2 linked regions of the Peribacillus sp. FSL E2-0218 genome follow. The protein of the gene in region 1 interacts with the protein of each later gene in a pairwise test. Links are inferred from orthologs where the notes say so. Each region holds a gene or a part of one and is shown on either strand. Other genes may lie near its edges. The genes, in order: tsaE and rlmB.

Region 1 (16,306 bases):
TACGGGAAGTAGCTCAGCTTGGTAGAGCACTTGGTTTGGGACCAAGGGGTCGCAGGTTCGAATCCTGTCTTCCCGACCATCCTTTCTCGTAACATTTCAAGAAAATATAAATGCGGGTGTAGTTTAGTGGTAAAACCTCAGCCTTCCAAGCTGATGATGAGAGTTCGATTCTCTTCACCCGCTCCATTATTGCTCTTTGAAAACTGAACAAAACAAAGCGCCAACGTTAAATTTTAAGTGAGCACACACTATCAAAAAAGCAAATGAGCAAGTCAAACATTTCTTCGGAGAGTTTGATCCTGGCTCAGGACGAACGCTGGCGGCGTGCCTAATACATGCAAGTCGAGCGAATCGATGGGAGCTTGCTCCCTGAGATTAGCGGCGGACGGGTGAGTAACACGTGGGCAACCTGCCTATAAGACTGGGATAACTTCGGGAAACCGGAGCTAATACCGGATACGTTCTTTTCTCGCATGAGGGAAGATGGAAAGACGGTTTACGCTGTCACTTATAGATGGGCCCGCGGCGCATTAGCTAGTTGGTGAGGTAATGGCTCACCAAGGCGACGATGCGTAGCCGACCTGAGAGGGTGATCGGCCACACTGGGACTGAGACACGGCCCAGACTCCTACGGGAGGCAGCAGTAGGGAATCTTCCGCAATGGACGAAAGTCTGACGGAGCAACGCCGCGTGAACGAAGAAGGCCTTCGGGTCGTAAAGTTCTGTTGTTAGGGAAGAACAAGTACCAGAGTAACTGCTGGTACCTTGACGGTACCTAACCAGAAAGCCACGGCTAACTACGTGCCAGCAGCCGCGGTAATACGTAGGTGGCAAGCGTTGTCCGGAATTATTGGGCGTAAAGCGCGCGCAGGTGGTTCCTTAAGTCTGATGTGAAAGCCCACGGCTCAACCGTGGAGGGTCATTGGAAACTGGGGAACTTGAGTGCAGAAGAGGAAAGTGGAATTCCAAGTGTAGCGGTGAAATGCGTAGAGATTTGGAGGAACACCAGTGGCGAAGGCGACTTTCTGGTCTGTAACTGACACTGAGGCGCGAAAGCGTGGGGAGCAAACAGGATTAGATACCCTGGTAGTCCACGCCGTAAACGATGAGTGCTAAGTGTTAGAGGGTTTCCGCCCTTTAGTGCTGCAGCTAACGCATTAAGCACTCCGCCTGGGGAGTACGGCCGCAAGGCTGAAACTCAAAGGAATTGACGGGGGCCCGCACAAGCGGTGGAGCATGTGGTTTAATTCGAAGCAACGCGAAGAACCTTACCAGGTCTTGACATCCTCTGACAACCCTAGAGATAGGGCGTTCCCCTTCGGGGGACAGAGTGACAGGTGGTGCATGGTTGTCGTCAGCTCGTGTCGTGAGATGTTGGGTTAAGTCCCGCAACGAGCGCAACCCTTGATCTTAGTTGCCAGCATTCAGTTGGGCACTCTAAGGTGACTGCCGGTGACAAACCGGAGGAAGGTGGGGATGACGTCAAATCATCATGCCCCTTATGACCTGGGCTACACACGTGCTACAATGGATGGTACAAAGGGCTGCAAACCTGCGAAGGTAAGCGAATCCCATAAAGCCATTCTCAGTTCGGATTGCAGGCTGCAACTCGCCTGCATGAAGCCGGAATCGCTAGTAATCGCGGATCAGCATGCCGCGGTGAATACGTTCCCGGGCCTTGTACACACCGCCCGTCACACCACGAGAGTTTGTAACACCCGAAGTCGGTGAGGTAACCTTCATGGAGCCAGCCGCCTAAGGTGGGACAGATGATTGGGGTGAAGTCGTAACAAGGTAGCCGTATCGGAAGGTGCGGCTGGATCACCTCCTTTCTAAGGATAATACGAGTGCGCTTTTGTTTTGTTCAGTTTTGAATGAGTAATTCATTCAATGAAGGTAGAGGCATCACGATGTGATGAATTCTCTCCACTTTGTTCCTTGAAAACTAGATAATAGATAGAAGGCAATTAATTTTTTCAAAGCATCTGTAAGACTTTTTTAACGGTTAAGTTAGAAAGGGCGCACGGTGGATGCCTTGGCACTAGGAGCCGATGAAGGACGGGACTAACACCGATATGCTTCGGGGAGCTGTAAGTAAGCTTTGATCCGGAGATTTCCGAATGGGGAAACCCACTGTTCGTAATGGAACAGTATCTTTACCTGAATACATAGGGTACTGAAGGCAGACCCGGGGAACTGAAACATCTAAGTACCCGGAGGAAGAGAAAGCAAACGCGATTTCCTGAGTAGCGGCGAGCGAAACGGAATTAGCCCAAACCAAGAGGCTTGCCTCTTGGGGTTGTAGGACACTCAACATGGAGTTACAAAGGAACGGGGTAAATGAAGCGATCTGGAAAGGTCCGTCAAAGAAGGTAAAAACCCTGTAGTTGAAACTTCGTTCCCTCCTGAGTGGATCCTGAGTACGGCGGGACACGAGAAATCCCGTCGGAAGCAGGGAGGACCATCTCCCAAGGCTAAATACTCCCTAGTGACCGATAGTGAACCAGTACCGTGAGGGAAAGGTGAAAAGCACCCCGGAAGGGGAGTGAAATAGATCCTGAAACCGTGTGCCTACAAGTAGTCAAAGCCCGTTAATGGGTAATGGCGTGCCTTTTGTAGAATGAACCGGCGAGTTACGATTTCATGCGAGGTTAAGTTGATGAGACGGAGCCGCAGCGAAAGCGAGTCTGAATAGGGCGAATGAGTATGAGGTCGTAGACCCGAAACCAGGTGATCTACCCATGTCCAGGGTGAAGTTCAGGTAACACTGAATGGAGGCCCGAACCCACGCACGTTGAAAAGTGCGGGGATGAGGTGTGGGTAGCGGAGAAATTCCAATCGAACCTGGAGATAGCTGGTTCTCTCCGAAATAGCTTTAGGGCTAGCCTCAAGATGAGAGTATTGGAGGTAGAGCACTGATTGGACTAGGGGCCCCCAACGGGTTACCGAATTCAGTCAAACTCCGAATGCCAAATACTTATTCTTGGGAGTCAGACTGCGAGTGATAAGATCCGTAGTCGAAAGGGAAACAGCCCAGACCACCAGCTAAGGTCCCAAAGTATACGTTAAGTGGAAAAGGATGTGGAGTTGCTTAGACAACCAGGATGTTGGCTTAGAAGCAGCCACCATTTAAAGAGTGCGTAATAGCTCACTGGTCGAGTGACTCCGCGCCGAAAATGTACCGGGGCTAAACGTATCACCGAAGCTGTGGATTGACACCGTAGGGTGTCGATGGTAGGAGAGCGTTCTAAGGGCGTTGAAGTCAGACCGGAAGGACTGGTGGAGCGCTTAGAAGTGAGAATGCCGGTATGAGTAGCGAAAGAAGGGTGAGAATCCCTTCCACCGAATGCCTAAGGTTTCCTGAGGAAGGCTCGTCCGCTCAGGGTTAGTCGGGACCTAAGCCGAGGCCGAAAGGCGTAGGCGATGGACAACAGGTTGATATTCCTGTACCACCTATACATCGTTTGAACGATGGGGGGACGCAGAAGGATAGGGTAAGCGCGCTGTTGGATATGCGCGTCCAAGCAGTTAGGCCGGAAACGAGGCAAATCCCGTTTCCATTAAGGCGGAGCTGTGATGGCGAGGGAAATATAGTACCGAAGTTCCTGATTCCACGCTGCCAAGAAAAGCCTCTAGTGAGATGTAAGGTGCCCGTACCGCAAACCGACACAGGTAGGCGAGGAGAGAATCCTAAGGTGTGCGAGAGAACTCTCGTTAAGGAACTCGGCAAAATGACCCCGTAACTTCGGGAGAAGGGGTGCTTTTTAGGGTGAATAGCCCGGAAAAGCCGCAGTGAATAGGCCCAGGCGACTGTTTAGCAAAAACACAGGTCTCTGCGAAGCCGCAAGGCGAAGTATAGGGGCTGACACCTGCCCGGTGCTGGAAGGTTAAGGGGAGAGGTTAGCGCAAGCGAAGCTTTGAACCGAAGCCCCAGTAAACGGCGGCCGTAACTATAACGGTCCTAAGGTAGCGAAATTCCTTGTCGGGTAAGTTCCGACCCGCACGAAAGGTGTAACGATCTGGGCACTGTCTCAACGAGAGACTCGGTGAAATTATAGTACCTGTGAAGATGCAGGTTACCCGCGACAGGACGGAAAGACCCCGTGGAGCTTTACTGCAGCCTGATATTGAATTTTGGTACAGCTTGTACAGGATAGGTAGGAGCCTGAGAAGCCGGAGCGCTAGCTTCGGTGGAGGCGTTGGTGGGATACTACCCTGGCTGTATTGAAATTCTAACCCGCGCCCCTTATCGGGGTGGGAGACAGTGTCAGGTGGGCAGTTTGACTGGGGCGGTCGCCTCCTAAAGAGTAACGGAGGCGCCCAAAGGTTCCCTCAGAATGGTTGGAAATCATTCGTAGAGTGTAAAGGCACAAGGGAGCTTGACTGCGAGACCTACAAGTCGAGCAGGGACGAAAGTCGGGCTTAGTGATCCGGTGGTTCCGCATGGAAGGGCCATCGCTCAACGGATAAAAGCTACCCCGGGGATAACAGGCTTATCTCCCCCAAGAGTCCACATCGACGGGGAGGTTTGGCACCTCGATGTCGGCTCATCGCATCCTGGGGCTGTAGTCGGTCCCAAGGGTTGGGCTGTTCGCCCATTAAAGCGGTACGCGAGCTGGGTTCAGAACGTCGTGAGACAGTTCGGTCCCTATCCGTCGCGGGCGCAGGAAATTTGAGAGGAGCTGTCCTTAGTACGAGAGGACCGGGATGGACGCACCGCTGGTGTACCAGTTGTCTTGCCAAAGGCATAGCTGGGTAGCTACGTGCGGACGGGATAAGTGCTGAAAGCATCTAAGCATGAAGCCCCCCTCAAGATGAGATTTCCCATGGCGCAAGCTAGTAAGATCCCTGAAAGATGATCAGGTTGATAGGTCAGAGGTGGAAGCGTGGCGACATGTGGAGCTGACTGATACTAATAGATCGAGGACTTAACCAACGCTTTAAAAAATGAAAGGCCTTCTTATTATCTAGTTTTGAAGGAATGAAAATTCCCTCTTGCATTTCAAAATCATATATGTTATGATAAGAGATGTACTGGAAAATGATTATATGTTTGGTGGCGATAGCGAAGAGGTCACACCCGTTCCCATTCCGAACACGGCAGTTAAGCTCTTCAGCGCCGATGGTAGTTGGGGGTTTCCCCCTGTGAGAGTAGGACGCCGCCAAGCTGTAATCAATTTCATAAAGCATCATTTATACCGTCGCGGGGTGGAGCAGTCCGGTAGCTCGTCGGGCTCATAACCCGAAGGTCGCAGGTTCAAATCCTGTCCCCGCAATCATGAAAAAAACGAAACTTATGTTTCGTTTTTTTGTTTTATCCAAAATGCGAATAATAAGACCTTAACTTATTTGTTTCTTCTTTTGAAACAAGGTAAACTACATATAGAGCTCTTTGACCATCGTGTTAAATATCGTTTCTGGTTCACGTCAAAATCCGGATGATGATTTTGCTAATAATGATAAAAGGTGATTGATATATGCAGCATGTTGAATGGATTTCTCAAAATGAAGAAGAAACGGCGCAGTTTGCACAGAAGCTGGCCCAAAGGCTTTCAAGCCGTGATGTATTGGCCTTGGAAGGCGACTTGGGTGCAGGGAAAACGGCATTTACCAAAGGCCTGGCCAAAGGGTTAGGCGTTTCCAGAACGGTAAACAGCCCAACTTTTACGATTATAAAGGAATACATGGGCCGATTGCCTTTATTTCATATGGATGTATACCGGGTTAGTGAATCCGAAGAAGATTTAGGATTCGATGAATATTTTGAAGGTGATGGTGTGACTGTCGTTGAATGGGCACATATAATAAAGGATCAGCTTCCAGATGAAATCCTGACCATCTATATTTATCGTCTCGGTGATACTAGCAGGCGGATTGTCCTGGAACCTAAAGGTGACCGGTATGTAAAGTTATGTAAGGAGATTATTTGATGAAAGTTTTAGCGATAGATACATCGAACTTCACATTAGGGGTCGCCCTTGTGGATGGCAATCAGGTAATTGGAGAGTACACGACAAATTTGAAGAAAAATCATTCAGTTCGGGTCATGCCGGCCATTGAAACGCTGCTTAAGGATTGTGATACCGCTCCAAAGGAATTGACCAAGATAGTGGTCGCCAAGGGGCCAGGCTCTTATACAGGAGTAAGGATTGGTGTGACAATCGCCAAAACTTTGGCCTGGACGCTTCAAATACCGTTATCAGGCGTTTCGAGTCTGGAAGCATTGGCCGCTAATGGACGCCATTTTAATGGGCTGATTTCTCCCTTGTTCGATGCAAGAAGAGGGCAGATTTATACCGGTCTATATGAAATGGACAATAATCTGTTAAAAACGGTGATGGAAGATTGTAATATCCTATCCTCTGAATGGGCGAAACGATTGAAGGGATTGGATCGTCCCATTTTATTTGTTGGCCAAGATGCAGATATCCATCGGGAGGCAATCACGGACTCACTGGGCGAATCAGCCGTATTTGCCCCGATACAGTCCTTCAACTCAAGACCAAGCGAACTGGCTTTCCTTGGCCTTAACAAGACGGAAGAGGATATTCACAAGTTTGTACCGAACTATATACGCATGGCGGAAGCAGAAGCTAAGTGGCTTGAACAGCAGGGGAAATAAAAAAGAAAGCGACCGATTATTATGAGTAAAACAATGACGTTCCGAAAGATGAAAACGGAAGATATCGACCAAGTGCTGCACGTGGAAACACAGTCCTTTACTCTGCCTTGGAGCCGGGAAGCTTTTTATAATGAATTGAATCATAATCAATATGCCGTATACATGGTAATAGAGGACGAGGGGAAAATTGCCGGTTATTGCGGTGCATGGATCGTCATCGATGAATCGCACATCACCAATATTGCCATTCTGCCCGAATATCGAGGGCAAAAGCTTGGGGAAGCCTTGCTCAGGAAGATGGTTGAGATCTCCATTGCCATGGGTGTGGTGAGGATGACTCTTGAAGTTCGTGTCAGTAATGTAGTGGCCATTACACTTTATGAAAAGCTAGGTTTTCAAAAGGGTGGAATCCGGAAGAATTATTATACAGATAATCTAGAAGATGCTTATGTTATGTGGGTGAATTTTGCATGAAAACAGATCAACTTATATTAGGAATAGAAACGAGCTGTGATGAAACCGCGGCTGCGGTCATCAAAAATGGAACAGAGATAGTAAGCAATGTCGTGGCTTCACAAATAGAAAGCCATAAACGTTTTGGCGGGGTCGTCCCTGAAATAGCCTCGCGTCATCACGTGGAGCAAATTACGATTGTAATTGAAGAAGCCCTGCTCCAGGCAGGTGTGAGCTATGAAGATTTGGATGCGATAGCTGTTACAGAGGGCCCTGGTCTGGTAGGGGCACTCCTGATAGGTGTGAATGCGGCTAAAGCGGTGGCTTTCGCCCATGGACTCCCGATTGTAGGGACACACCATATTGCCGGCCATATTTATGCGAATCGGCTTATTCAGGAAATTGAATACCCTGCATTATCTTTGGTCGTTTCAGGCGGCCATACCGAATTGGTCCTTTTGGAAGAACCGGGCTCCTTCAAGGTGATAGGGGAGACGCGTGATGATGCAGCAGGGGAGGCCTATGATAAAGTGGCACGGACCTTGGGGCTTCCTTATCCAGGCGGTCCGCATATCGATAGGCTTGCCCAAATGGGTTCACCTTCATTGAAGCTTCCCCGGGCGTGGCTGGAAGGCAGCTATGACTTTTCCTTCAGTGGATTGAAATCCGCCGTGATCAATACTTTGCATAATGCAGAACAGCGCGGGGAAAAGATTGAACCTGAAGATTTGGCTGCCAGCTTCCAGGCGAGCGTAATAGAAGTTCTCGTCGTGAAGGCTGTGAAGGCTGCCAAAGAGTACAATGTTAAACAGGTATTGCTTGCAGGGGGAGTTGCTGCGAATAAAGGGCTAAGGGAAGCGTTAACGGAGGCATTTTTGGAGTTGCCTATCGATCTATCCATCCCTCCCCTTTATCTTTGCACGGACAATGCGGCGATGATCGGTGCTGCTGGAAGTGTAATGTTCGAAAAGGGTAAACGCTCCGGAATGGATTTGAACGGAAACCCTGGATTGGATATAGAAATGTTTTAAAGAATGAGAAGACAGGATCCCTATTGAGGGATCCTGTTTTTTGCCCCGTTTTATTAAAAATAGAATATTCTGTGGATAATTATTTTGGGGAAATCGAACGTCATGTGTATAAACAGGTGATTATGTGGATAAGTGGATATGTTTCTGTGGATAATGTGTATAACTCTAATTGTTCGCTAGTGAAGGGTAATTGTTTTGTTAATAAATGTGTGGATAACTTTAATTGTCTTTTTCATTCAAAAAGAAAAGACCGAGTCATCAGACTCTGGTCTTTTGTCATTCTTCCAGTTCCGCCCATTCCTCGAGGAGCTGGTCCAATGTTTCTTGGGCTTGATCGAGCTTTGTTTGGACCTCCATCACCTTTTCGTGGTCCTGAAAGACATTTGGGTCGCAAAGGAGTTCATTGTATTCGTTTATTTCGGCTTCAAGCTGCTCCATGGCCGCTTCGATTTCCTCTATCCGCCGCTTTCTCTGCCGTTCAGCCTTTTTAGCTTCCTTATCGATCTTGTAATTCGTTTTTTCGACAGCCACATCTACGATTTTCGCTTGATTTTCCTGTTCAAGCGCCTTGATCTCCGCTTGCTCTTGTTTTTTCTCTACATAATAATCATAATCACCAAGGAATTCCTCATTGCCTTCCTTGGAGAGCTCGATGACCTTGGTGGCAATTCTATTTATGAAATAACGGTCATGTGAGACGAAAAGTATCGTTCCCGGATAATCGATCAACGCATTTTCAAGCACCAATTTACTGTCGAGATCCAAATGGTTCGTGGGCTCATCCAGTATCAAGAAATTCCCTTTCTCCATCATCATCTTGGCCAGCGCCAGCCGGGCCTTTTCCCCGCCGCTTAAAGTGGACACGGTTTTCAAAACATCGTCCCCGCTAAAAAGGAAATTCCCGAGAACCGTGCGGATATCCTTTTCCGGTTTAAGGGGATAGTCATCCCATAATTCATTGAGTACGCGCTTATTGGAAATAAGGTTGGCTTGTTCTTGATCGTAGTAGCTGACCTCGACGTTCGTTCCGAAACGGAAAGATCCGGCACGTGCAGGCAGCTTGGAGATGATCGTCTTCAGTAATGTCGATTTTCCAACCCCGTTCGGACCGACTAGCGCTATGCTTTCGCCTTTCGTCATCCGCGAGTTAATGTTTTTGGAAACCGTTTCATCTTCGTAACCGATCGCCAAATCCTGAAGGTGGAGCACTTCGTTTCCGCTTTGCTTCTCAATCTGGAATGAAAAATTGGCGGATTTCTCATCACCTTGCGGCTTGTCCAGCACGTCCATCTTTTCAAGCTGTTTGCGCCTGCTTTGCGCCCTTTTCGTGGTCGACGCCCTTGTGATGTTCCGTTGGACAAAGTCGCGGAGCTTTTCGATTTCCCCCTGTTGTTTCTCGAACAGCTTCATGTCCCGCTCATAATCCTCGGCTTTTCCCTCCAGGTAGGAACTATAATTCCCATAATACTTTTTCATATTATTGCGGGAAATTTCATAAACCTGATTGACCACTTTATCGAGGAAATAACGGTCATGGGAAACGATGAGGACAGCGCCTTGATAGCTCTGTAAATATTGTTCAAGCCATGAGAGGGTTTCGATATCCAAATGGTTCGTCGGCTCATCGAGTATCAATATATCCGGTTTCCTTAGCAACAGCTTCCCTAACGCAAGCCTCGTTTTTTGGCCGCCGCTCAATGTGGAAATCAGGGTAGAGTAGTCAAAGTCTGCAAACTGAAGGCCATGCAATACGGAACGGATATCCGCTTCATACTGATAACCGCCCTTTTCCTTGAATGCGACCATCAGTGCGTCATATTCGTTGAGCACCTTTTGGTACACGGCTTCATTTCCAAAGATATCAGGCTTGGCCATATCCGCTTCAAGGCGGCGCAGCTCCTTCTCTTGATCCATAAGATCCTTGAATACGGTCAGCATCTCATCCCAGATGGTCAGCTCGGATTCAAGGCCGGTATCCTGTGCCATGTAGCCGATCGTGACACCTTTTGGCTTGATGATTTCACCGCCATCATGCGATAGCTGGCCGGCTATGATTTTCAGCAATGTGGATTTACCCGCACCATTCCGCCCGACAAGTGCAATTCGATCTTTATTCTGAACTTCGAGCTTCATGTTTGATAAAATAAGTTCAGCTCCGTAATATTTTGATAGTTGATTGATTTGTAATAAAATCATAGTTTCACCTCAATTGATTATTGTTAGTGTAACGTATTATAGTTATTATCGGCAATAGCTTGGTTCCGGGCCAAAACAAGCTGTTACATAAAGTGGAATAATAGTGTATTATTTAGGAGGGGTTATTTAATGGCAGACTTGACGCATTTCAATGATCAAGGCAGGGCAAAAATGGTCGATGTGAGTGCCAAGCCGGAAACGACCCGGACGGCCACGGCTCGATCGAGCATTATGGTGAACGATGAAATATATGAAGCGATCACCAACCAGAAAATGAAAAAGGGTGATGTTTTGGCTGTCGCCCAAGTTGCGGGAATCATGGCCAGCAAGAATACGTCCAATATCATCCCGATGTGCCATCCCATTGCACTGCAGGGGGTCAATATAGCCTTTGATTGGGAAAAGGAACCAAAGGGATATAGACTTGGGATTGAAACGGAAGCCAAGACCAAAGGGAGTACAGGTGTGGAAATGGAAGCGTTAACAGCTGCATCCGTGACTGCCCTTACTGTATATGATATGTGTAAGGCCTTGGATAAGGGGATGGTAATCGGGCCTACATTCTTAGTCGAGAAAACCGGTGGAGTATCCAGCAGCGATTATAGAAGACAAGTAAATCAAACAAATAGAGATTGAAAAGCATGTGTGAAGGCGGGGAAGAATGATGAACCATGACCCAAAGATACCGCAGGCAACTGCAAAAAGGTTGCCACTGTACTATCGATTTTTAAAGAACTTACACTCCTCAGGAAAACAAAGAGTTTCCTCGGCAGAGTTAAGCGAAGCTGTAAAAGTGGATTCTGCCACCATTCGCCGCGATTTTTCCTACTTTGGCGCGCTTGGGAAAAAAGGCTACGGCTACAATGTCAATTATTTATTATCCTTCTTCAGGAAAACCCTGGATCAAGATGAGCTGACGAAAGTCGCTTTGATCGGGGTAGGGAATTTAGGGACTGCGTTCTTGAATTACAATTTCATAAAAAATAATAATACAAAGATCGAAATGGCATTTGAAGTTTCTGAAGACAAGGTAGGGAAGCAAATAGCTGACGTGCCGATTTATCATATGGACCAAATCGATACACTATTGCAGGAAAATAATATCACGGCTGCTATCTTGACAGTCCCTGCACAAGTGGCTCAGACGATTACCGATCGCCTGGTCAAAGCGGACATTAAAGGGATATTGAATTTCACCCCTGCGCGGCTGACGGTGCCGCCATCCATAAGGGTGCACCACATTGACCTTGCCGTGGAGCTCCAATCGCTCATCTACTTTTTGAAGCATTATCCGGTAGTGGAGGAAGCGGCATTAGAAGAATGAAAAAACGCTGCACATTTGCAGCGTTCAGACTGTAGACAAACTCGATGAAAATCGAGTTTGTCTATTTTTATGGCCTGTACAATTTAGACGTTGATTTCCACTCCAGGCACTCGCTTTCCGCGGGCGGTCGGGGAGCCTCCTCGGCTTTGCCTGCGGGGTCTCCCCTAGACGCGCTTTTCCCGCAGGAGTCTCGTACCTTCCGTTCCAATCAACTTTGTCTTACCTTTTAGATAGAACACTTTTGACTGGAGTCATTTTTGTTTTAAAATTGAAGTATTAAAACTTGAGGTGATGAGGATGCTTTCTAAACATGATACTATTCAGCGAGATCAACTTGAAATGATTACTTTAGATCAACTGGTGCCACCGAACCATTTGGTTCGTAAAATGGAGGCTGCCATTGACTTCACTTTCATTTATGACTTGGTGAAAGATATGTACTCAGAGGTAGGACGCCCAAGTATTGATCCAGTTATTTTAGTTAAACTGACTTTCATTCAATATACCTTCGGTATTCGTTCCATGCGTAAAACGATTGAAGAAGTTGAAACCAATATGGCTTATCGTTGGTTGTTTCCATGATAAAGTGCCTCATTTCTCTACGTTCGGAAAAAATTATGAGCGACGCTTTAAAGATACAGACCTGTTTGAACAGATTTTCTGTCGCATTTTAATGACAGCTGCTAATAAAAAGGTAATAAGTGTAGAACACGTTTTCGTGGATTCCACACATGTGAAAGCCAGTGCGAATAAACGGAAATTTGAAAAGAAAATCGTTCGTAAAGAAACACGAGCGTATCAAGGACGTCTTCAAGAAGAAATCAATCAAGATCGTGAAAACCACGGAAAGAAGCCTTTTCCACCAGATAAATTTGATAAGGAAGAAACCAAAGCAATTAAAGAAAGTACTACGGATCCTGAGAGTGGCTACTATGTGAAAGATGAACGAACAAAACAGTTTGCCTATTCATTCCATGCGGCCGCAGACGGCAACGGTTTTGTATTGGGAACGATTGTAACACCTGGTAATACACATGACAGTCATATTTTGGAGCCACTTGTTGAGCAAGTGATTGAGAAAGTTGGAAAACCAGAAGCAGTTGCCGCAGATGCAGCTTATAAAACACCAGCGATTACAAGCTACCTATTTAACAAAGAAATCACACCTGCTTTACCCTATACACGTCCTCGTACAAAAGAAGGATTCTTTCGCAAACATGACTATGTTTACGATGAACACTTTGATTGTTACCTTTGCCCTTCGGGAGAAACTTTAAAGTACTCAACAACAAATAAAGAGGGCTATCGCGAATACAAATCGCCCAAACAAATTTGTGCAACATGCTCATTTTTATCACGGTGTACGGAAAGCAAAGACCATCAAAAAGTAGTGACACGGCATATCTGGCAAGCATATGTGGAAGAAGCAGATCATCTGCGTCATCATCAAGAGGTAAAACCTATATATGCGAAACGCAAAGAAACGATTGAGCGTGTATTCGCAGATGCAAAAGAAAAGCATGGTATGCGTTGGACTACTTTAAGGGGACTTAAAAAATTGTCGATGCAGGCGATGCTTACTTTCGCTGCCATGAATGTAAAGAAGATGGCCACTTGGACATGGCAAGGTCCTAAAATGGCTTAACATAGTGGCTCGAAGAGCCCAAATCTCGTAACCTTTGGTCAAAATTTCAAAGGAATTTCAAAAGGGGTTCGGAATTTTTTAATTCCGAACCCCTTTTGTCTACAAACTGAACGCTGCACATTTGCAGCGTTTTTTTATTTTTTCTTATTTTTTTGCGCTGCCTTGATCTTAAAATGGATCATGATCATCCGTAAGCCCGATCCAAAATCAAGCGTCGCGATAAGGACAAGTATGTAGGCGAAGATGCCCCATCCTGACGAATTGACGGTTTGCACCGCAATCGCCGTAAAAAGGACACCTAAGCCTGCATAGATGATTCCGATGAACAAGGGTGACTGTCGTTTCATAATAAACCTCCGATGAAGGCTTGAGCAGTATCCAGCATCTTCTCAATTTGCTCGCGATTCACGACTTGAAAGATGACGACAAGCGTATTCATCGCAATATGTGCGCTCATGGACACGAGGATGCGGCCTGTTTTCGCATAAAGAAAAGCAAAGGTAAAGCCCATTGCCGTATATAAAAGCAGATGCTCCAATTCACCATGCGCCAAGCCGAAAATAACCGAGCTAAGTACAGCGGAAATGAAGAAGTTAAAGCGTTTATGAAGTGATCCGAAAATGATCTTCCGGAAAATGATTTCTTCCATGATTGGTCCGAGTACTGAAGTGACGAAAATGACCATGGGGACTTGGGAAATGATTGCAATGAGTTGCTGCGTATTTTCCGATTCAGGCTCCACACCAAGATTTTGTTCAATGATCCCAGCGACCGCTTGAGCAGCCAGGGCCAGGAACACACCGCCTATCGCCCACAATATCGATTCGGAAACGGGAGCTTGGTTGCTTGTGTCCATCTTTTCCTTCATATCTTTTCTCATTAAAAAAAGAATCAAGGCTAATGCAACGAAAAAGCTGAATACGATCCAGTATGCTGCAGACTTTTGCTCAAGTTCATCAGCAGGCATTCCGGTTGAAGTCCCAATCAGCATGAAGATGGGTACCCCGACAATACTGGATAATTGCATGGCAATGTAAGTGATGATGACGAACCAATATTCTTTTTTCAAAGATGAAAACTCCTTTTATTTAGTCGCCCATTTCGCCTGAAAACGTTCCTGACAGGGGAAAATCGATAAACGCATACTCCAAAATGGTATCAAATAATGAGGCAGAACACCACTCAAAGGTACCCCTGCAAAAACATTTCCGTATCTAATCATTATGTTAATGTAGTATACCCGGAATTTATCAGAAATTAATAAAAAATTTTCGATAAGATACTTGCAAAAAAGGCTCGGTTTATTTAATATTATAAATGTGTTAGCACTCGATGATGAAGAGTGCTAATAATCATGAAGCACATTATCAAGAGAATATGAGGAGGTTGTTTCACTTGTTAAAACCATTAGGTGATCGCGTTATTATTGAACTAGTTCAATCTGAAGAGAAAACGGCAAGCGGTATTGTTCTTCCTGATACTGCAAAAGAAAAGCCACAAGAAGGTAAGGTAGTAGCAGTCGGTACTGGCCGTGTCCTTGAAAATGGCGAACGTGTTGCTTTAGAGGTTGCCCAAGGCGATCTAATTATCTTCTCAAAATATGCAGGTACTGAAGTTAAATACGAAAATACTGAATACTTAATTTTACGTGAAAGCGACATTTTGGCTGTAATCGGCTAATTATACATCATACTTAACTGAACGAAAAATTTTCTTAAAATTTTAGGGAGGTACTTAAAAATGGCTAAAGAAATCAAATTTAGTGAAGAAGCACGCCGCTCCATGCTTCGTGGTGTGGACGCACTTGCAGATGCAGTTAAAGTAACGCTTGGACCAAAAGGCCGTAACGTGGTTCTTGAGAAAAAATTCGGTTCACCGCTTATCACGAATGACGGTGTGACGATCGCTAAAGAAATCGAATTGGAAGATGCATTCGAAAACATGGGTGCGAAATTGGTTGCTGAAGTAGCAAGCAAAACAAACGACGTAGCTGGTGACGGTACTACGACTGCAACGGTTCTTGCACAAGCGATGATCCGCGAAGGTTTGAAAAACGTTACAGCTGGTGCGAACCCAATGGGTATCCGCAAAGGGATCGAGAAAGCGGTCAACTCTGCCATCGCAGAATTGAAAGCCATTTCCCAACCTGTCGAAAACAAAGAATCGATTGCACAAGTTGCTGCCATCTCTTCAGCTGATGAAGAAGTGGGCCAACTGATTGCGGAAGCAATGGAGCGCGTTGGTAACGACGGCGTCATCACAATCGAAGAGTCGAAAGGTTTCACAACAGAATTGGACGTAGTAGAAGGTATGCAGTTCGATCGCGGATATGCCTCTCCATACATGGTTACTGATTCAGATAAAATGGAAGCAGTCCTTGAAAATCCATATATCTTGATCACAGATAAAAAAATCACGAATATCCAAGAAATCCTTCCTGTACTTGAGCAAGTTGTACAACAAGGTAAACCGCTATTATTGATTGCTGAAGATGTAGAAGGCGAAGCGCTTGCAACTCTTGTTGTGAACAAACTTCGTGGAACATTCAATGCAGTTGCGGTTAAAGCTCCTGGTTTCGGTGACCGTCGTAAAGCAATGCTTGAAGACATCGCAGCTCTTACAGGCGGCGAAGTAATCACTGAAGAAATCGGACTTGACCTTAAATCTGCAACAATCGAATCTTTAGGACGTGCTTCTAAAGTGGTTGTTACAAAAGAAAACACAACGATCGTTGAAGGATCTGGAGATACAGCGCAAATCCAAGCTCGTGTAAACCAAATCCGTGTTCAATTGGAAGAAACGACTTCTGAATTCGACCGTGAAAAATTACAAGAACGCCTTGCTAAATTAGCTGGCGGTGTAGCGGTCATCAAAGTTGGTGCTGCCACTGAAACAGAATTAAAAGAACGTAAACTTCGTATTGAAGATGCATTGAACTCCACTCGTGCCGCTGTTGAAGAAGGTATCGTAGCCGGTGGTGGTACAGCACTTCTTAATGTATACAATAAAATCGCTGAAATCCAAGCGGAAGGCGA
Region 2 (16,161 bases), 210 kb from region 1 along the record:
AAAATCCCACGAAAGGGATATCCGTAGGGCAGCACTCATTCGAGAACGCTTGAATTTCACGGAAACTTCCTCCTCTTGAGGTCCTTGACCTAGAGTGAGTACCTATATTCCTGTAATGGATGCGGGGGAAGCAGCAGCCCCTGCCATTACTTAGAGGATTGTCAGCAATTTAATTCAAAACGAAAAATTCTTAAGGAGGAATTCCCTATGATGTTTGGTCGTTTTACTGAAAGAGCCCAGAAAGTATTAGCATTGGCGCAAGAAGAGGCAATCCGCTTAGGACATAATAATATCGGCACGGAACATATTTTGCTTGGCTTGGTACGAGAAGGCGATGGCATTGCCGCCAAAGCGTTATATGCGCTCGGTCTGGGGCCGGAAAAAATTCAAAAAGAAGTGGAAAATTTGATAGGCCGCGGACAGGATGCGGCGCAAACGATCCATTACACTCCAAGAGCCAAGAAGGTCATTGAGCTTTCCATGGATGAAGCTAGAAAGTTAGGTCATTCATACGTGGGGACAGAGCATGTACTGCTTGGTCTGATAAGAGAAGGCGAAGGTGTGGCAGCCCGAGTATTGAATAATCTCGGAGTGAGCCTGAATAAAGCCCGTCAACAAGTTCTCCAGCTTTTGGGCAGCAACGAATCCGGCGGTCATCAAGGTTCAGCGGCTTCCAATGCAAGCACGCCGACACTGGATGGCCTCGCTCGCGACTTAACGACGATTGCACGGGAAGGAAGCCTGGATCCGGTGATTGGCCGAAGCAAGGAAATTCAGCGTGTCATAGAAGTATTGAGCCGTCGTACAAAAAACAACCCTGTCTTGATCGGTGAACCAGGGGTGGGTAAAACGGCCATCGCCGAAGGCCTTGCCCAACAGATCATCAATAATGAAGTACCGGAAATCCTGCGTGATAAACGCGTTATGACACTCGATATGGGTACCGTTGTCGCTGGTACGAAATACCGCGGTGAATTCGAAGATAGATTGAAGAAAGTAATGGATGAAATCCGCCAGGCTGGCAATATCATTTTATTCATCGATGAATTGCATACACTGATTGGTGCCGGCGGGGCAGAGGGTGCCATCGATGCTTCCAATATCCTTAAACCATCCTTGGCCCGCGGTGAATTGCAATGTATCGGGGCGACAACTTTGGATGAATACCGTAAGTATATCGAAAAGGATGCAGCGCTTGAACGCCGCTTCCAGCCGATCCAAGTTGATGAACCGACGATGGAAGAATCGATTCAGATCCTCAAGGGGCTGCGTGACCGTTATGAAGCCCATCACCGCGTATCGATTACTGATGAAGCGATCGATGCAGCAGTCAAGTTATCAGACCGTTACATTTCGGATCGGTTTTTACCGGATAAAGCGATTGACTTGATTGATGAAGCCGGATCCAAGGTTCGGCTGCGCTCATACACAACGCCGCCAAACTTAAAGGAACTTGAAGTGAAGCTGGATGATGTCCGGAAGGAAAAGGATGCTTCCGTTCAGAGCCAGGAATTCGAAAAAGCTGCTTCGCTTCGCGATACGGAACAACGCTTAAGAGAACAATTGGAAGAAACGAAAAAGACTTGGAAAGAAAAACAAGGGCAAGAGAACAGTGAAGTGACCGTGGATGATATTGCCCACGTCGTATCCAGCTGGACCGGTGTTCCTGTTACGAGACTGGCCCAAACGGAGTCCGATAAACTGCTTAACATGGAATCGATCCTCCACGATCGCGTGATTGGTCAAGAAGAGGCCGTCATTGCCGTTTCTAAAGCAGTACGTCGTGCAAGAGCAGGCTTGAAGGATCCTAAACGCCCAATTGGTTCGTTCATCTTCCTTGGGCCTACAGGGGTCGGTAAAACCGAACTTGCCCGTGCTTTAGCTGAATCCATCTTTGGGGATGAAGATGCCATGATCCGCATTGATATGTCCGAATATATGGAGAAACATTCGACTTCGCGCCTGGTTGGATCGCCTCCAGGATATGTTGGATACGAAGAGGGCGGACAATTAACCGAAAAAGTGCGAAGGAAACCATACTCCGTGGTTCTGCTTGATGAAATAGAAAAGGCACATCCCGATGTCTTCAATATCCTTCTGCAAGTACTGGAGGACGGAAGGCTGACAGATTCGAAGGGACGCACTGTCGATTTCAGGAATACGATCCTGATCATGACATCGAATGTAGGGGCGTCTGCACTAAAAACCGATAAGTATGTCGGGTTCAACATCCAGGATACTGGCCAGGATTACAAAAATATGAAGGGCAAAGTGATAGAGGAGCTTAAACGAGCATTCCGTCCTGAATTCCTGAATCGTATCGATGAAACCATCGTTTTCCACTCACTGGAGAAGGATCATTTAAAACAAATCGTGACCTTAATGTCCAATCAACTGACGAACCGCTTGAAAGAGCAGGAAATTTTCTTGGAGCTGACGGATGCGGCCAGGGAAAAAATTGCGACGGAAGGCTTCGATCCAGAATATGGGGCACGGCCAATCCGCAGGGCGCTTCAAAAGCATGTAGAGGATTACCTTTCCGAAGAGCTGCTTAAAGGGAACGTGAAAAAAGGGCAAACGGTCGTGATGGACGTTGTGAATAATGAATTTGCCATCAGGCAAGGCGAGCCTGTCAACGTAAGTGAATAACCATATTCCTAACTTCGAGGTACACGCAGATATTTTTGCCGTGTACCTCTGTTTTTTATCCATAGGTAGAAATGAGCATAAAAGAACAGGGCACATAGGGTGTTTTTTTAAAAAACTTAACGTTAAGAAGGATTAAATAAAACAAAGATATAATATCCTTACTATAGGCATTTTTCAAAAAGGAAGAGGAGTTATTATGGCAGTGAAGAAGAAAACCAAATTCATGTGTCAGTCTTGCGGATATGAATCTGCGAAATGGATGGGGAAATGCCCAGGCTGCGGTGAGTGGAACAAGATGGTCGAGGAAACTGAAATCGTGAAACCGGCGAGGAAAGGCGCCTTCACCCATTCGGAGGTTAGAACCTCTGGGGAACGTGAGAAGGCTGCGCCGATAACGACCATTCAGTCTGAAAAAGAACCGCGGATCAAGACGGATTTAATGGAACTGAATCGTGCCCTTGGCGGCGGGATCGTCCAGGGGTCGCTTGTTTTGATTGGAGGTGATCCGGGTATCGGGAAATCGACACTCCTTCTGCAGGTATCTTCCCAATTGGCACATAAGCAGAAAAAAGTGCTGTATATATCTGGTGAAGAATCAGTCAAGCAGACCAAATTGAGGGCCGACCGGCTGGGGAGCATGTCGGAAAACCTGTACGTGTATGCGGAAACGGATATGGACTATATCCAACAGGCGATTTCAGAGGTGAAACCGGATTTGGTGATTATTGATTCCATCCAAACGGTGTACCATTCGGAGGTTACATCTGCGCCGGGAAGTGTATCGCAAGTGCGCGAATGCACAGCTTCACTGATGCGCATCGCTAAAACGAATGGAGTGGCTATTTTCATCGTCGGGCACGTAACGAAGGAAGGGGCGATTGCAGGCCCGCGTCTGCTTGAGCATATGGTGGACACCGTATTATATTTCGAAGGCGAAAGGCACCATACATATCGAATTATCCGGGCGGTCAAAAACCGTTTTGGTTCGACGAATGAGATGGGGATCTTTGAAATGAAAGAACATGGTTTGGAGGAAGTGGCCAATCCATCGGAAATATTCCTTGAAGAACGGTCCCAAGGAGCGTCAGGTTCCACCGTCGTTGCCTCGATGGAAGGAACCAGGCCGGTGCTGGTAGAAATTCAGGCGTTGATTTCACCTACGAGCTTTGGAAATCCAAGGAGAATGGCGACAGGAATCGACCATAATCGTGTTTCGCTTCTCATGGCAGTCCTGGAAAAAAGGGTGGGCTTGCTGCTGCAAAACCAGGATGCGTACTTAAAGGTGGCTGGCGGCGTTAAGCTCGATGAGCCGGCAATCGACCTGGCTGTCGCGATCAGCATCGCTTCGAGCTTCCGTGATAAACCAACGAACCCAACCGATTGCATCATTGGGGAAGTGGGGCTCACAGGGGAAGTGAGAAGGGTTTCGCGAATAGAGCAAAGAGTGCAGGAAGCGGCAAAGCTTGGATTTAACCGGGTGATAATTCCCGCTAATAATATCGGGGGATGGACCGCGCCGAAAGGTATCAAGATCGTCGGGGTTTCATCGGTTTCGGAGGCTCTTCAACATTCGTTAGGGGGTTAAGTATGACAGATAAAAAAGGGTATGAAAAAACAAAGCTGGAGATTCTGCAAATCGTGGCTCCAGGCACCCCGCTCCGGGAGGGCATTGAAAATGTACTGAGAGCAAACACGGGCGGCTTGATCGTCGTGGGATATAACGAGAAGGTGCGAATGATCGTGGATGGCGGCTTCCAAATCAACTGTTCCTGTACGCCGAGCACATTGTATGAGCTGGCGAAAATGGACGGGGCCATCATTTTGAATGAGAAAGCCGATACGATCATCTTTGCCAATGCCCAATTGGTGCCGGATAATAGTACACCCTCGACTGAAACGGGGATGCGGCACCGGACGGCGGAACGCGTCGCAAGGGAAACCAAGTCGTTGGTCATTGCGATCTCCCAACGGCGCAATGTCATCACGTTATATCAGGGGAATTTCCGGTATGCCCTCAAAGATATAGGAGTCATACTGGCCAAGGCCAATCTAGCCATTCAAACCTTGGAAAAATACAAGGTGGTCCTCCAGCAGAGCATCTCGGTATTGGGAGCGCTCGAATTTGAGGAAATCGTGACCTATGCCGATCTTTTGCAGGTATTTCACCGCTATGTAATGGTTCTCAGGATCAAGGCGGAGCTGCTTACCTACCTGAATGAGCTTGGTACCGAAGGAAGGCTGATCCGTCTGCAAATGAATGAAATCCTGGCAGATATAGAAACGGAGGGAAAATGGCTCATCAAGGATTATACCTCCAGAAATGACGAAAAACCTGAAGAAATCATTTATCGGCTTCAAGAACTGGCCATGCAGGAAAAACTGGATGAAAGCATCCTCCTTAAGGTTTTGGGCTATCATGGATATATACACCTTGATGAAGCCGTGCATCCCCGCGGTTATCGCATCCTCCATAAAATCCCGCGGCTGCCGGTATTGATCATCGAAAATTTAGTGAATCAGTTCGAAAGCTTTAGCGAAGTCAACAAAGCTTCGGTTGAAGACCTTGATGATGTTGAAGGCATTGGGGAAGTCCGTGCCAATAAAATTAAAGAGGGTCTTCGCATTTTAAAAAACCAGCTGGTCACAAATAGAAGGATGTAAAGCTTAACTTCAAAAAATTCCTATATTAGCTTGAAATTGATTGGCGCTTATTTTTGACACCCAAAACCCAGGGTGCTAGGCTAATATTACGAAAAAGAGAAGAGTCATATTTGTAAATCCACTAAATCCTTAAGTGAATTTCACGTATATAATGAAAACGAATTTTCGAAGGTTTCATTTTATTTTATTGGTCAATAATGAGTAGAGGGAGGTGAAAGGGATGTTAAAACGCATTATACAAGCATGCTTCTTAATAGTCGGCGGAACTCTTGGTATGATACTCATTCCTGAATTATTAGTTGTTTTACATGCAGATGATATTGCTTTATTAAACAATCCTTATGTAAGTGTACTGTTGGGTGCCATTATCTTTTATCTTATTACTTTTTGGGCAGTAGATCATGTGATCTATTTTATGAAGTGGCTGGAGGAACAGCTCGTTAAGATACCGATTACGGACATCATTTTTGGCAGTGTCGGTCTTTTGGTCGGACTGCTCGCGGCGTTCTTGGTTGGCTACGCGTTCAGTGCCATCGGTGTTCCCATTTTAAATACGGTCGTTCCGATCATCCTTACGCTTTTGTTCGGATATCTCGGGTTCCAGGTCGGCTTTAAAAAACGCGATGAGCTATTGAATTTATTCACGAAAAGTAATAAGAAAAAGAATGCCGATGGTGAGGCAGGTGAGGATGAGGAAGGGTATAGCAAGCGGCTGAAGATTCTCGATACAAGCGTCATCATCGACGGCAGGATTGCGGATATCTGTCAAACGGGCTTTCTGGAGGGCACGATCGTCATCCCTCAATTCGTTTTGAATGAACTGCAGCATATTGCAGATTCATCGGATGCCTTGAAAAGGAATCGCGGCAGACGAGGCTTGGATATCCTGAATAGGATTCAGAAAGACCTTCCGATTAAGGTTGAAATGTACGAAGGTGACTTTGAAGACATTCAGGAAGTGGACAGCAAACTTGTGAAGCTTGCCAAAATATCAGGCGGAATGGTCGTTACAAACGATTTCAATTTAAATAAAGTATGCGAGTTTCAAAATGTGGCAGTCCTTAATATCAATGACCTGGCCAATGCGGTTAAACCTGTTGTACTTCCTGGCGAAGAGATGAATGTACAAGTCATTAAGGATGGTAAAGAGCAGAACCAAGGCATTGCCTATTTAGATGATGGTACGATGATCGTGGTCGAGGGCGGACGTGACCATATCGGAAAACGCATTGATGTCCTTGTCACAAGTGTACTGCAAACATCTGCAGGCCGAATGATATTCGCTAAACCGAAACTATTAGAAAAAGCATTATAAGAAGAGTAGGAGAAACCGTTATGTTTTATGATGTAGTGATACCTGCAGCTGGACAAGGGAAACGAATGAAGGCTGGCAAGAATAAACTGTTTATTGAACTATCGGGCATCCCGATTATTGTCTATACGCTCCGTGTCTTTGAAGATGATCCCAACTGCCGAAAAATCATCCTTTCGATAAACCCGGCTGAAAAGGATCATTTCAACCAGTTGATGGCCGCTTACGGGATTAAGAAGGTCAAGGAACTCGTCAAAGGCGGCGGGGAGCGCCAGCAAAGCGTTTATAATGGGCTGCAGCATGCAGGAGAAGAAATCGTCCTTGTGCATGACGGGGCCCGTCCTTTTATCAATCAAGGGCAGATCAGTGATTTATGTGAAGCGGCTTCCCTTCATGGCGGAGCAGTCATTGCTGTCCCCGTTAAGGATACGATTAAAAGGGCGACGGATAATAAGGTATTGGAAACGGTGGAACGATCAAGCTTGTGGGCGGTACAAACTCCACAAGCTTTTCGTGCATCCATCTTGAAGCGGGCGCATGAACAGGCGGAGGCAGAAGCCTTTTTAGGGACGGACGATGCAAGTTTGCTAGAACGGATCGATGAACAGGTAGTTATTATTGAGGGCAATTATGATAATATTAAAATTACGACTCAGGAAGATCTTTATTTTGCAGATGCGATTTTACATAAACAAAAAAGAAAATGATTGGGGATATTGATATGTTTCGAATTGGACAAGGATATGACGTTCATCAACTTGTTGAGGGAAGGCCACTAATTATCGGCGGCATTACGATCCCGTATGAGAAGGGGCTGTTAGGACATTCCGATGCGGATGTTCTTTTGCATACAGTTGCCGATGCCTGCCTAGGGGCAATTGGAGCAGGGGATATCGGTAAGCATTTCCCGGATACCGATCCGGAATTTAAAGATGCCGATTCGGCAAAGTTGCTGCGCCATGTTTGGGCAATCGTAAAGAAAGAAGGATATGAACTGGGCAATGCCGACTGTACAATCATCGCCCAAAGTCCAAAAATGGCACCGCATATTGAGGATATAAGGGTCAGGATAGCGGAGCTTCTCGATACCACGACAGATAGAATCAATGTAAAGGCGACCACTACGGAGAAACTTGGTTTTACGGGCAGAAGCGAAGGGATAGCGGCACAAGCTGTCGTCTTATTGGTTAAATCAAACTAAATTCGTTTTTAGAGTGGATGCCTTTATCCAATCGTCCATAAATGATAAAATGAACAATAGAAAAGAACGACTGGGAGGTCTATTTATATCATGAGCAGCGATATTCGAGTTCGCTATGCACCGAGTCCGACTGGACATTTACATATAGGGAATGCACGGACGGCATTATTCAATTATCTATACGCACGAAACAAGGGCGGGAAATTCATCATCCGCATTGAAGATACCGACCAAAAAAGAAATATTGAAGGCGGCGAGGAAAGCCAGCTTAAATATTTAAAGTGGCTTGGCATCGAATGGGATGAAGGCGTTGATGTCGGCGGCGAATATGGTCCGTATCGTCAGTCTGAAAGGAATGACCTTTATCAGGAGTTGTATCAGGAGCTTTTGGATAAGGGCTTGGCTTATAAATGCTATTGCACGGAAGAGGAGCTTGAAGCAGAACGCGAAGGTCAGGTCGAGCGCAATGAAACACCGAAGTATTCAGGAAAGTGCAAGCACTTAACCGAGGAGGAGCAAGCGGAATTAGTTGCTGAAGGAAGAAAGCCTAGCATCCGTTTTGCCGTTCCTGCAGGGGAAGTCCTTACTTTCAAGGATATGGTCAAGGATGACGTTTCGTTTGAAACGGATGGTTTTGGTGATTTTGTCATCGTCAAAAAGGATGGCGTTCCGACTTATAACTTTGCGGTAGCTGTCGATGATCACTTGATGAAGATATCCCATGTACTTCGCGGGGATGATCATATTTCCAACACGCCGAAGCAAATGATGATCTATGAAGCATTCGGCTGGGAGCCGCCGGTATTCGGCCATATGACACTGATCGTGAATGAAAGCAGGAAGAAGCTAAGTAAACGGGATGAATCGATCATTCAATTCATTGAGCAATATGAAGAACTTGGTTACCTGCCTGAGGCCTTATTCAATTTCATTACATTACTTGGCTGGTCTCCGGTCGGGGAAGAAGAAATCTTCACGAAGGAAGAATTCATTAATATTTTCGATGCAGATCGATTGTCCAAATCACCGGCACTTTTCGATAAGCAAAAGCTTACGTGGATGAATAATCAGTATGTGAAGCAACTGGATGCTGATTCGGCAGTGGAATTGTCATTGCCCCACTTGATTGAAGCCGGAAAGGTTTCCGAATCAATGACAGCAGATGAGAAAGAGTGGGTACATGGCCTTGTGTCCCTTTATCAAGAGCAGATGAGCTTCGGGGCGGAAATCGTTGAGCTATCCCAACTGTTTTTCAAGGATGAGGTCGAGTTCGAAGCGGAAGCGAAGGAAGTGCTGGCAGAGGAACAAGTACCGGAGGTCATGAAGGCTTTCCTTCAGGAAATCGAGGGTCTGGAAGAGTTTAGTGCCGATGAAATCAAGAAGTCGATTAAAGCGGTCCAAAAAAGCACCGGCCATAAAGGGAAAAAGCTATTCATGCCAATTCGGGCTGCCGTTACCGGTCAAACACATGGTCCTGATTTGCCTAAGGCGATATCGTTATTGGGTAAGGAAAAAATTAAACAACGGCTACAGAGTATTTTATATTAACAATTAGTCAAAAATGTAATATAGTATTTAATAATCTTACAAAAGAACGCGTAGATGGGGAGAAGTAAGGAAACGATGCTTTTTAGAGAGAACCATAACCTGCTGAAAGTGGTTTAAGCCTCTCGTTTTCCGAAATGCACCCTTGAGTCCTTTGCTGAACTAACTTATAGTAGGCACAGGCGGAATGTCCTCCGTTACAAGGATTAAAGTTGGGGATGGAAAGACAGGGTTATGATGAACCTGCTTCGTACATGCCAAACAGAGTGGAACCGCGCTTGAAGCGTCTCTGTCTATTTCGACAGAGACGCTTTTTTATATGCATAAAAAGCTAATGGGAGATGCAGGAGAAGTACGGAACATAGGGGGGATCATTTTGTTCAAGATGTTTAAAGAGGATATCGAAGTGGTTTTTGATCAAGACCCTGCTGCGCGCAGCTATTTGGAGGTCATCTTGACTTATGCGGGTTTACATGCAATCTGGAGTCATAGGATGGCACACGCCCTGTTTAAGAAGAAGTTTTTTTTCCTGGCGAGAAGCATATCCCAAGTCAGCCGCTTTTTTACCGGGATCGAAATCCATCCAGGGGCCACCATCGGCCGACGCTTCTTCATCGACCACGGAATGGGAATCGTCATCGGCGAGACGTGCGAGATTGGTGATAATGTATCTGTCTTTCAAGGGGTAACCCTTGGCGGGACAGGAAAGGAAAAGGGGAAACGTCATCCGACGATAAAGGATAATGTGCTGATTGCAACAGGAGCAAAGGTTCTGGGTTCGATCACTATCGGGGAGAACTCCAAAATCGGTGCGGGATCGGTCGTTTTAAAGGAAGTTCCGCCTAATTCAACCGTGGTTGGCATTCCAGGCAAAGTGGTCATTCAAGATGGCATCAAAATCAAAAAAGACTTAAATCATTGTGATCTTCCGGATCCGATCGCCGACCGCTTCAAGGAAATGGAAAGTGAAATCAGGTTCCTGAAAGCGAAAATGGCCGAACAGAAGCAGGAAGAAAGGAGTTTATAATATGACGATTAAAATTTATAACACGGCTACCAGAAAAAAAGAGACCTTCGTCCCGATGGAAGAGGGTAAGGTGAAAATGTATGTATGCGGTCCAACTGTCTATAATTACATCCATATTGGCAATGCCAGACCGGCAATCGTGTTTGATACGGTTCGCAGGTATTTGGATTACCGTGGATATGATGTTCATTTCGTTTCCAATTTCACGGATGTCGACGATAAACTGATCCGCGCGGCAAAAGAGTTGGGGGAAGATGTCCCGACCATATCCAAGCGCTTCATCGAGGCTTATTTCGAAGATGTATCTGCACTGGGTTGCAAAAAGGCGGATGCCCACCCTACCGTAATCGAGAACATGGATGCTATCATTGATTTCATCTCGACACTGATTGAAAAAGGATTCGCTTATGAATCCGAGGGGGACGTGTATTTCCGGACTCGTAAGTTTGACGGCTATGGCAAGCTTTCGCACCAGTCGATCGATGAGCTGCGAGTGGGGGCCCGTATTGAAATCGGCGAGAAAAAACAAGATGCCCTTGATTTCGCCTTGTGGAAGGCGGCCAAGGATGGTGAAATTTCTTGGGAAAGCCCTTGGGGAAGCGGACGTCCTGGCTGGCATATCGAATGCTCCGCAATGGTCAAAAAGTATTTGGGCGACACAATCGACATTCATGCTGGAGGTCAAGACCTTGCCTTCCCGCATCATGAAAATGAGATTGCCCAATCTGAAGCACTGACAGGCAAGACCTTTGCGAATTATTGGATGCATAATGGGTATATAAATATTGATAATGAAAAAATGTCTAAATCGTTAGGGAATTTCGTTCTTGTTCATGACATCATCAAGAATCATGATCCACAAGTGTTACGGTTCTTCATGTTATCGGTCCATTATCGCCATCCCATCAATTATAGTGAAGAGGTGCTTGAAAATGTCAAGGCAGCCCTCGATCGTCTGAGGACATCTTATCAAAACTTAAAGCACCGTCTTCAGGCAAGCGACGGATTGACCGAAAACAATGAGGCCTGGATCGCGAAGGTTAATGAATTACAAGACCAGTTCATTGCTGAAATGGACGATGACTTCAATACAGCCAATGCGATTTCCATCCTTTTTGAACTATCCAAACAGGCAAATTATTACTTGATGGAGAAAAATACACATAAGGAAGTCATTGATGCTTTCCTTGAAAAATTCAGTACCCTATTTTCTGTCCTGGGTCTGTCCCTGGAAGAGGAGGGGCTGTTGGATGAAGAAATCGAAGGCTTGATCCAGCAAAGAATACAAGCGCGTAAGGACCGTGACTTCGGGCTATCTGATGAAATTCGTGACCGCTTGAAAAGCATGAATATCATATTAGAGGATACCCCTCAAGGTACAAGATGGAAAAGAGGGTAAGGAATGCTTCATTACGATAGTAAGATAGATGCAAAAATGCTGAACAGTCTTGCTTTAGCTTATATAGGTGATGCCGTATACGAAACGTATATCCGGCATCACCTCATTCAAAACGGAGCGGTCAAGCCCAATCTGCTGCACAAGAAAGCTACGTCTTTTGTAGCGGCTAAAGCTCAAAATAAAATCATCCATTTTTTCTTGGAGTCGGATTGGTTATCGGAAGAGGAATCAGCTGTCGTTCGGCGGGGCCGAAATGCGAAATCCGGTTCTGTCCCGAAGAATACGGATGTGCAAACGTATCGCTACAGTACAGCCTTTGAGGCACTGATGGGCTATTTATATTTATCGGGCCGAATTGAAAGAATGGAAGAACTCATAAAAAAAGCTATTGAATACATTGAAGAAGAAAAGGGGCGGAACCCATGAGTGAAGAATATATCATCGGCAGGAACCCCGTTTTGGAAGCTCTTCGCTCCGAACGGGATATTAATAAAATTTGGATAGCGGAGGGGTCGCAAAAAGGCTCGATGCAGCCGCTAATTGGTTTGGCGAAGGAAAAGAAGGTATTCATGCAGATCGTCCCGAAGAAAAAAATTGACCAAATGGTTGAAGGCATCCATCAAGGAGTTGTCGCACAAGTTGCGGCATATGAATATGTGGAATTGGATGACTTATTCGCAAAAGCGGCAGAACGGGAAGAAGCACCTTTTTTCATGATTCTTGATGAAGTAGAAGATCCCCATAATTTAGGTTCGATCATGAGAACGGCTGATGCAGTCGGGGCCCATGGAATCATTATTCCGAAAAGAAGAGCGGTGGGCTTAACGGCAACCGTGGCGAAGGCTTCGACGGGTGCGATTGAGTATATCCCGGTGGCACGCGTCACCAATTTGGCGAGAGCGGTGGAAGAGTTGAAAGAGCGCGGTGTATGGATTGTCGGTACTGACGCGAAAGGCAGCGATGACTACCGTAACATGGATGGAAAGATGCCGATCGGCCTCGTCATCGGAAGTGAAGGAAAAGGGATGGCCCGGTTAATGAAAGAAAAATGCGATTTCCTCATCCGTTTGCCTATGGCTGGCCAAGTAACGTCGTTAAATGCATCAGTCGCAGCCGGATTACTGATGTATGAGGTCTATCGCAAAAGAAATCCTTTAGGACAATAATGGGATGGATATTCTGTTGGTGGACGGTTATAACATTATAGGGGCCTGGCCGGAACTGAGAGAATTAAAAGAACGGGACCTTGCTGCCGCAAGAGATAGATTGATTGAAATGATGGCGGAATATCAGGCATTTACCGGATCGCGGGTAATTGTCGTATTCGACGCCCAATATGTTCAGGGAATCGCCCGTATTTTCAAAAATCATAAAGTTGACGTAATTTTTACAAAAGAAAATGAAACCGCGGATGAGAGAATAGAAAAGATGGCCATTGAGCTGAATAATGTCAAAACGCAGATTCAAGTGGCCACCTCCGACTTCACCGAGCAGTGGGTGATCTTTGGCCAAGGGGCTCTAAGGAAATCAGCGCGTGAACTGCTTATTGAAATGGAAGAAATCCAAGGGGAAATCAAGAAAGATGTCAGAAAAACGACAACGATAAAACCGTCTGGCAAAATTCCTTTGAGTGAAGAAGTGGCAGAAATTTTTGAAAAATGGCGCCGCGGGAAAATTTGAACCATTGACGGGTAAATTTTACCTGCTGTATAATATTTCTATCTGAGTCAGGTCAGGGGGATATAATGTGGGTCTCAAATTCGGAATGAAGCTGAACGAAAAGTATCTGCAGTTTGATGATGATGAATTGATAGGGTTGGTTCACACTGGTGACAGTGAAGCGCTGGATTATTTGATCCAAAAGTATCGTAATTTCGTAAGAGCAAAGGCAAGGACTTATTTCTTGATTGGTGCAGATAAGGAAGACATCGTGCAAGAAGGTATGATCGGCCTGTATAAAGCTGTCCGTGATTTCAAGGGCGATAAGTTATCTTCCTTCAAAGCATTTGCAGAACTATGCATTACGAGGCAAATCATTACCGCTATTAAAACGGCAACACGTCAAAAACATATTCCGCTCAATTCCTATGTTTCCCTGGACAAGCCCATTTATGATGAGGAATCGGACCGAACTCTTATGGATATTATATCGGGTACGAAAGTTCTGGACCCGGAAGAACTGATCATCAACAAAGAAGAGTTTGACGATATCGAATTGAAAATGGCCGAGCTCCTGAGTGATCTTGAGAGAAAAGTATTGGCTCTTTACCTGGATGGACAAACCTACCAGGAAATTTCTGAAGAGTTGAACAGGCATGTTAAGTCAATCGACAACGCCCTTCAGCGGGTGAAAAGAAAGCTCGAGCGCTATTTGGAAGTAAGGGAAATCAGTTTATAATCCCTCCGCTTTTTCCGCTTAATTTCATCTGTCCCTTCTCCACTTGGAAATTTAATTTTCACTAAATTATTTAAATGGATGTCAGGAAACCGAAGTCGCGCCCGAACGGTATCCGTACTGGGTGAATCCCGCTTTGATATTGACAATAAAAGACAGCCGTGATAAGGTTTTAGGGATATAGTAGATAGGAAAGGTGTATCTAAATGCCCAAAAAAATCGTTCTTGCCTGCACGGATTGCGGTTCAAGAAATTACAGTTATGAAAGCAAACAATCGACAAGCGGCGAACGCCTGGAAATCAAGAAGTTTTGCAGTACATGCAATGCACATACAATTCATAAAGAAACGAAATAAATGTTTTATAAATAGATTGACAGAAGCTGTCTAATGCTTGGAGGATACATTCATGAAACGTTTTACCGAATTTTTCAGCGGTGTCGTTCGCGAAATGCAAAAAGTAAGCTGGCCAAAACGCAAGGAGCTTACCAAATATACAATCGTGGTAGTAACGACTGTAATATTTATGGCTTTATTCTTTACAGTGGTCGATTTGGGCATTTCCGAATTAATTCGCTTAGTTATTGAATAAGAGATTCGAAAATAAGGTATAATAGTGATAGAATAATATGTGTCAGCAGAAAAGCCCGGAAACGGGTTTTTTAATTTGTCTTTTTTAATAAGTTCAAAATCGCGCACTGCTGCACCATGAATCACCACAAAATATTCTAGTTAAGTCGGGATGACGCCGGAACTGGGTTTTTGGCTAAAACGTTCAAAGATAAAGCTCAATAAAGAAAAATGATCGATTGCAGGGAGGGAAGGACGTTAAAGTCCTAACACATGGAAAAGAATTGGTATGTAGTTCACACCTATTCAGGTTATGAAAACAAGGTTAAAGCTAACTTGGAAAAACGTGTTGAAACGATGGGGATGGAAGATAAGATCTTCCGGGTTGTAGTTCCTGAAGAAGAAGAAACAGAAATTAAAGATGGTAAAAAGAAAGTAACCAAAAAGAAAGTATTTCCAGGATATGTACTGGTGGAAATCATCATGACGGATGACTCCTGGTATGTAGTCCGGAATACGCCTGGTGTAACAGGTTTCGTAGGTTCGTCTGGAGCCGGTTCCAAACCGACTGCGTTACTTCCGGAAGAAATTGAAGTCGTTCTTAAGCGAATGGGCGTTGATGAAAGCAAATTCGAAGTTGATTTTGAACTCGGAGACACCGTTCAAGTTAAAGAAGGGCCATTTGCAACCTTTGCAGGACCGATAGAAGAACTTGATAAAGATAAAGGAAAAGTAAGGGTGCTAGTCAATATGTTCGGTCGTGATACACCGGTAGAACTTGATTTTAACCAAGTGGAAAAATTATAAACGGAAAAAAACTTGAAATTGCCATTTGAAAGTGGTAAAATTTCAAAGGTCAGTATGTTTCAATTTTTAGGCCTCAACGATACAAGCATTCTTTATTAATATATAAAGAATTCAAGATGAGTGGGAGGGTATACCCCTATTACCACATCACGGACTTATAAGGAGGTGTGTCTCGTGGCTAAAAAAGTAATTAAAATGGTTAAATTGCAAATTCCTGCTGGTAAAGCGAATCCGGCACCGCCAGTCGGTCCTGCATTAGGTCAAGCTGGTGTAAACATCATGGGATTCTGTAAGGAGTTCAACGCTCGTACAGCAGATCAAGCTGGTCTAATTATTCCTGTTGAAATCACGGTATTTGAAGACCGTTCATTTACATTCATTACAAAAACTCCACCGGCTGCAGTATTGCTTAAGAAAGTAGCAGGTATCGAGTCTGGTTCTGGTGAACCTAACCGTAATAAAGTTGCTACAGTCAAGCGTGATCAAGTGCGCGAGATTGCTGAAACTAAAATGCCTGACCTAAACGCTGCAAACGTTGAAGCTGCAATGCGTATGGTTGAAGGTACTGCTCGCAGCATGGGTATTGTCATCGAAGA

What was found.
Region 2: the proteins of tsaE (region 1) and rlmB interact in binary tests that used the Escherichia coli proteins (3 or more experiments, as listed by UniProt). The link is inferred for Peribacillus sp. FSL E2-0218 from one-to-one orthologs.

Annotation. Positions count from the first base shown.
Region 1 is NZ_CP150304.1:323,293-339,598, forward strand. What follows is about bases 4,205-7,203. They hold tsaE (tRNA (adenosine(37)-N6)-threonylcarbamoyltransferase complex ATPase subunit type 1 TsaE), read left to right. Parts: upstream 4,205-5,477; coding sequence 5,478-5,930; downstream 5,931-7,203. Other genes in these bases: tsaB (tRNA (adenosine(37)-N6)-threonylcarbamoyltransferase complex dimerization subunit type 1 TsaB), read left to right, coding at 5,930-6,622; rimI (ribosomal protein S18-alanine N-acetyltransferase), read left to right, coding at 6,644-7,096; tsaD (tRNA (adenosine(37)-N6)-threonylcarbamoyltransferase complex transferase subunit TsaD), read left to right, coding at 7,093-7,203. In the rest of the region: more of tsaD, read left to right, coding at 7,204-8,106; MHI53_RS01715 (ABC-F family ATP-binding cassette domain-containing protein), read right to left, coding at 8,383-10,302; cyclic pyranopterin monophosphate synthase MoaC, read left to right, coding at 10,432-10,938; MHI53_RS01725 (redox-sensing transcriptional repressor Rex), read left to right, coding at 10,964-11,626; MHI53_RS01735 (YdiK family protein), read right to left, coding at 13,406-13,618; MHI53_RS01740 (type II CAAX endopeptidase family protein), read right to left, coding at 13,615-14,340; co-chaperone GroES, read left to right, coding at 14,667-14,951; groL (chaperonin GroEL), read left to right, coding at 15,012-16,306. UniProt on the Escherichia coli protein: Required for the formation of a threonylcarbamoyl group on adenosine at position 37 (t(6)A37) in tRNAs that read codons beginning with adenine.
Region 2 is NZ_CP150304.1:105,563-121,723, forward strand. Bases 11,235-14,088 are described here. They hold rlmB (23S rRNA (guanosine(2251)-2'-O)-methyltransferase RlmB), read left to right. Parts: upstream 11,235-12,216; coding sequence 12,217-12,960; downstream 12,961-14,088. Other genes in these bases: cysS (cysteine--tRNA ligase), read left to right, coding at 11,235-11,794; MHI53_RS00610 (Mini-ribonuclease 3), read left to right, coding at 11,798-12,220; MHI53_RS00620 (NYN domain-containing protein), read left to right, coding at 12,965-13,474; sigH (RNA polymerase sporulation sigma factor SigH), read left to right, coding at 13,560-14,088. In the rest of the region: MHI53_RS00560 (protein arginine kinase), read left to right, coding at 1-79; ATP-dependent protease ATP-binding subunit ClpC, read left to right, coding at 208-2,649; DNA repair protein RadA, read left to right, coding at 2,846-4,234; DNA integrity scanning diadenylate cyclase DisA, read left to right, coding at 4,237-5,310; MHI53_RS00580 (PIN/TRAM domain-containing protein), read left to right, coding at 5,531-6,625; ispD (2-C-methyl-D-erythritol 4-phosphate cytidylyltransferase), read left to right, coding at 6,646-7,329; ispF (2-C-methyl-D-erythritol 2,4-cyclodiphosphate synthase), read left to right, coding at 7,344-7,823; gltX (glutamate--tRNA ligase), read left to right, coding at 7,914-9,371; cysE (serine O-acetyltransferase), read left to right, coding at 9,745-10,395; more of cysS, read left to right, coding at 10,397-11,234; more of sigH, read left to right, coding at 14,089-14,192; rpmG (50S ribosomal protein L33), read left to right, coding at 14,396-14,545; preprotein translocase subunit SecE, read left to right, coding at 14,598-14,780; transcription termination/antitermination protein NusG, read left to right, coding at 15,032-15,565; rplK (50S ribosomal protein L11), read left to right, coding at 15,740-16,161. UniProt on the Escherichia coli protein: Specifically methylates the ribose of guanosine 2251 in 23S rRNA.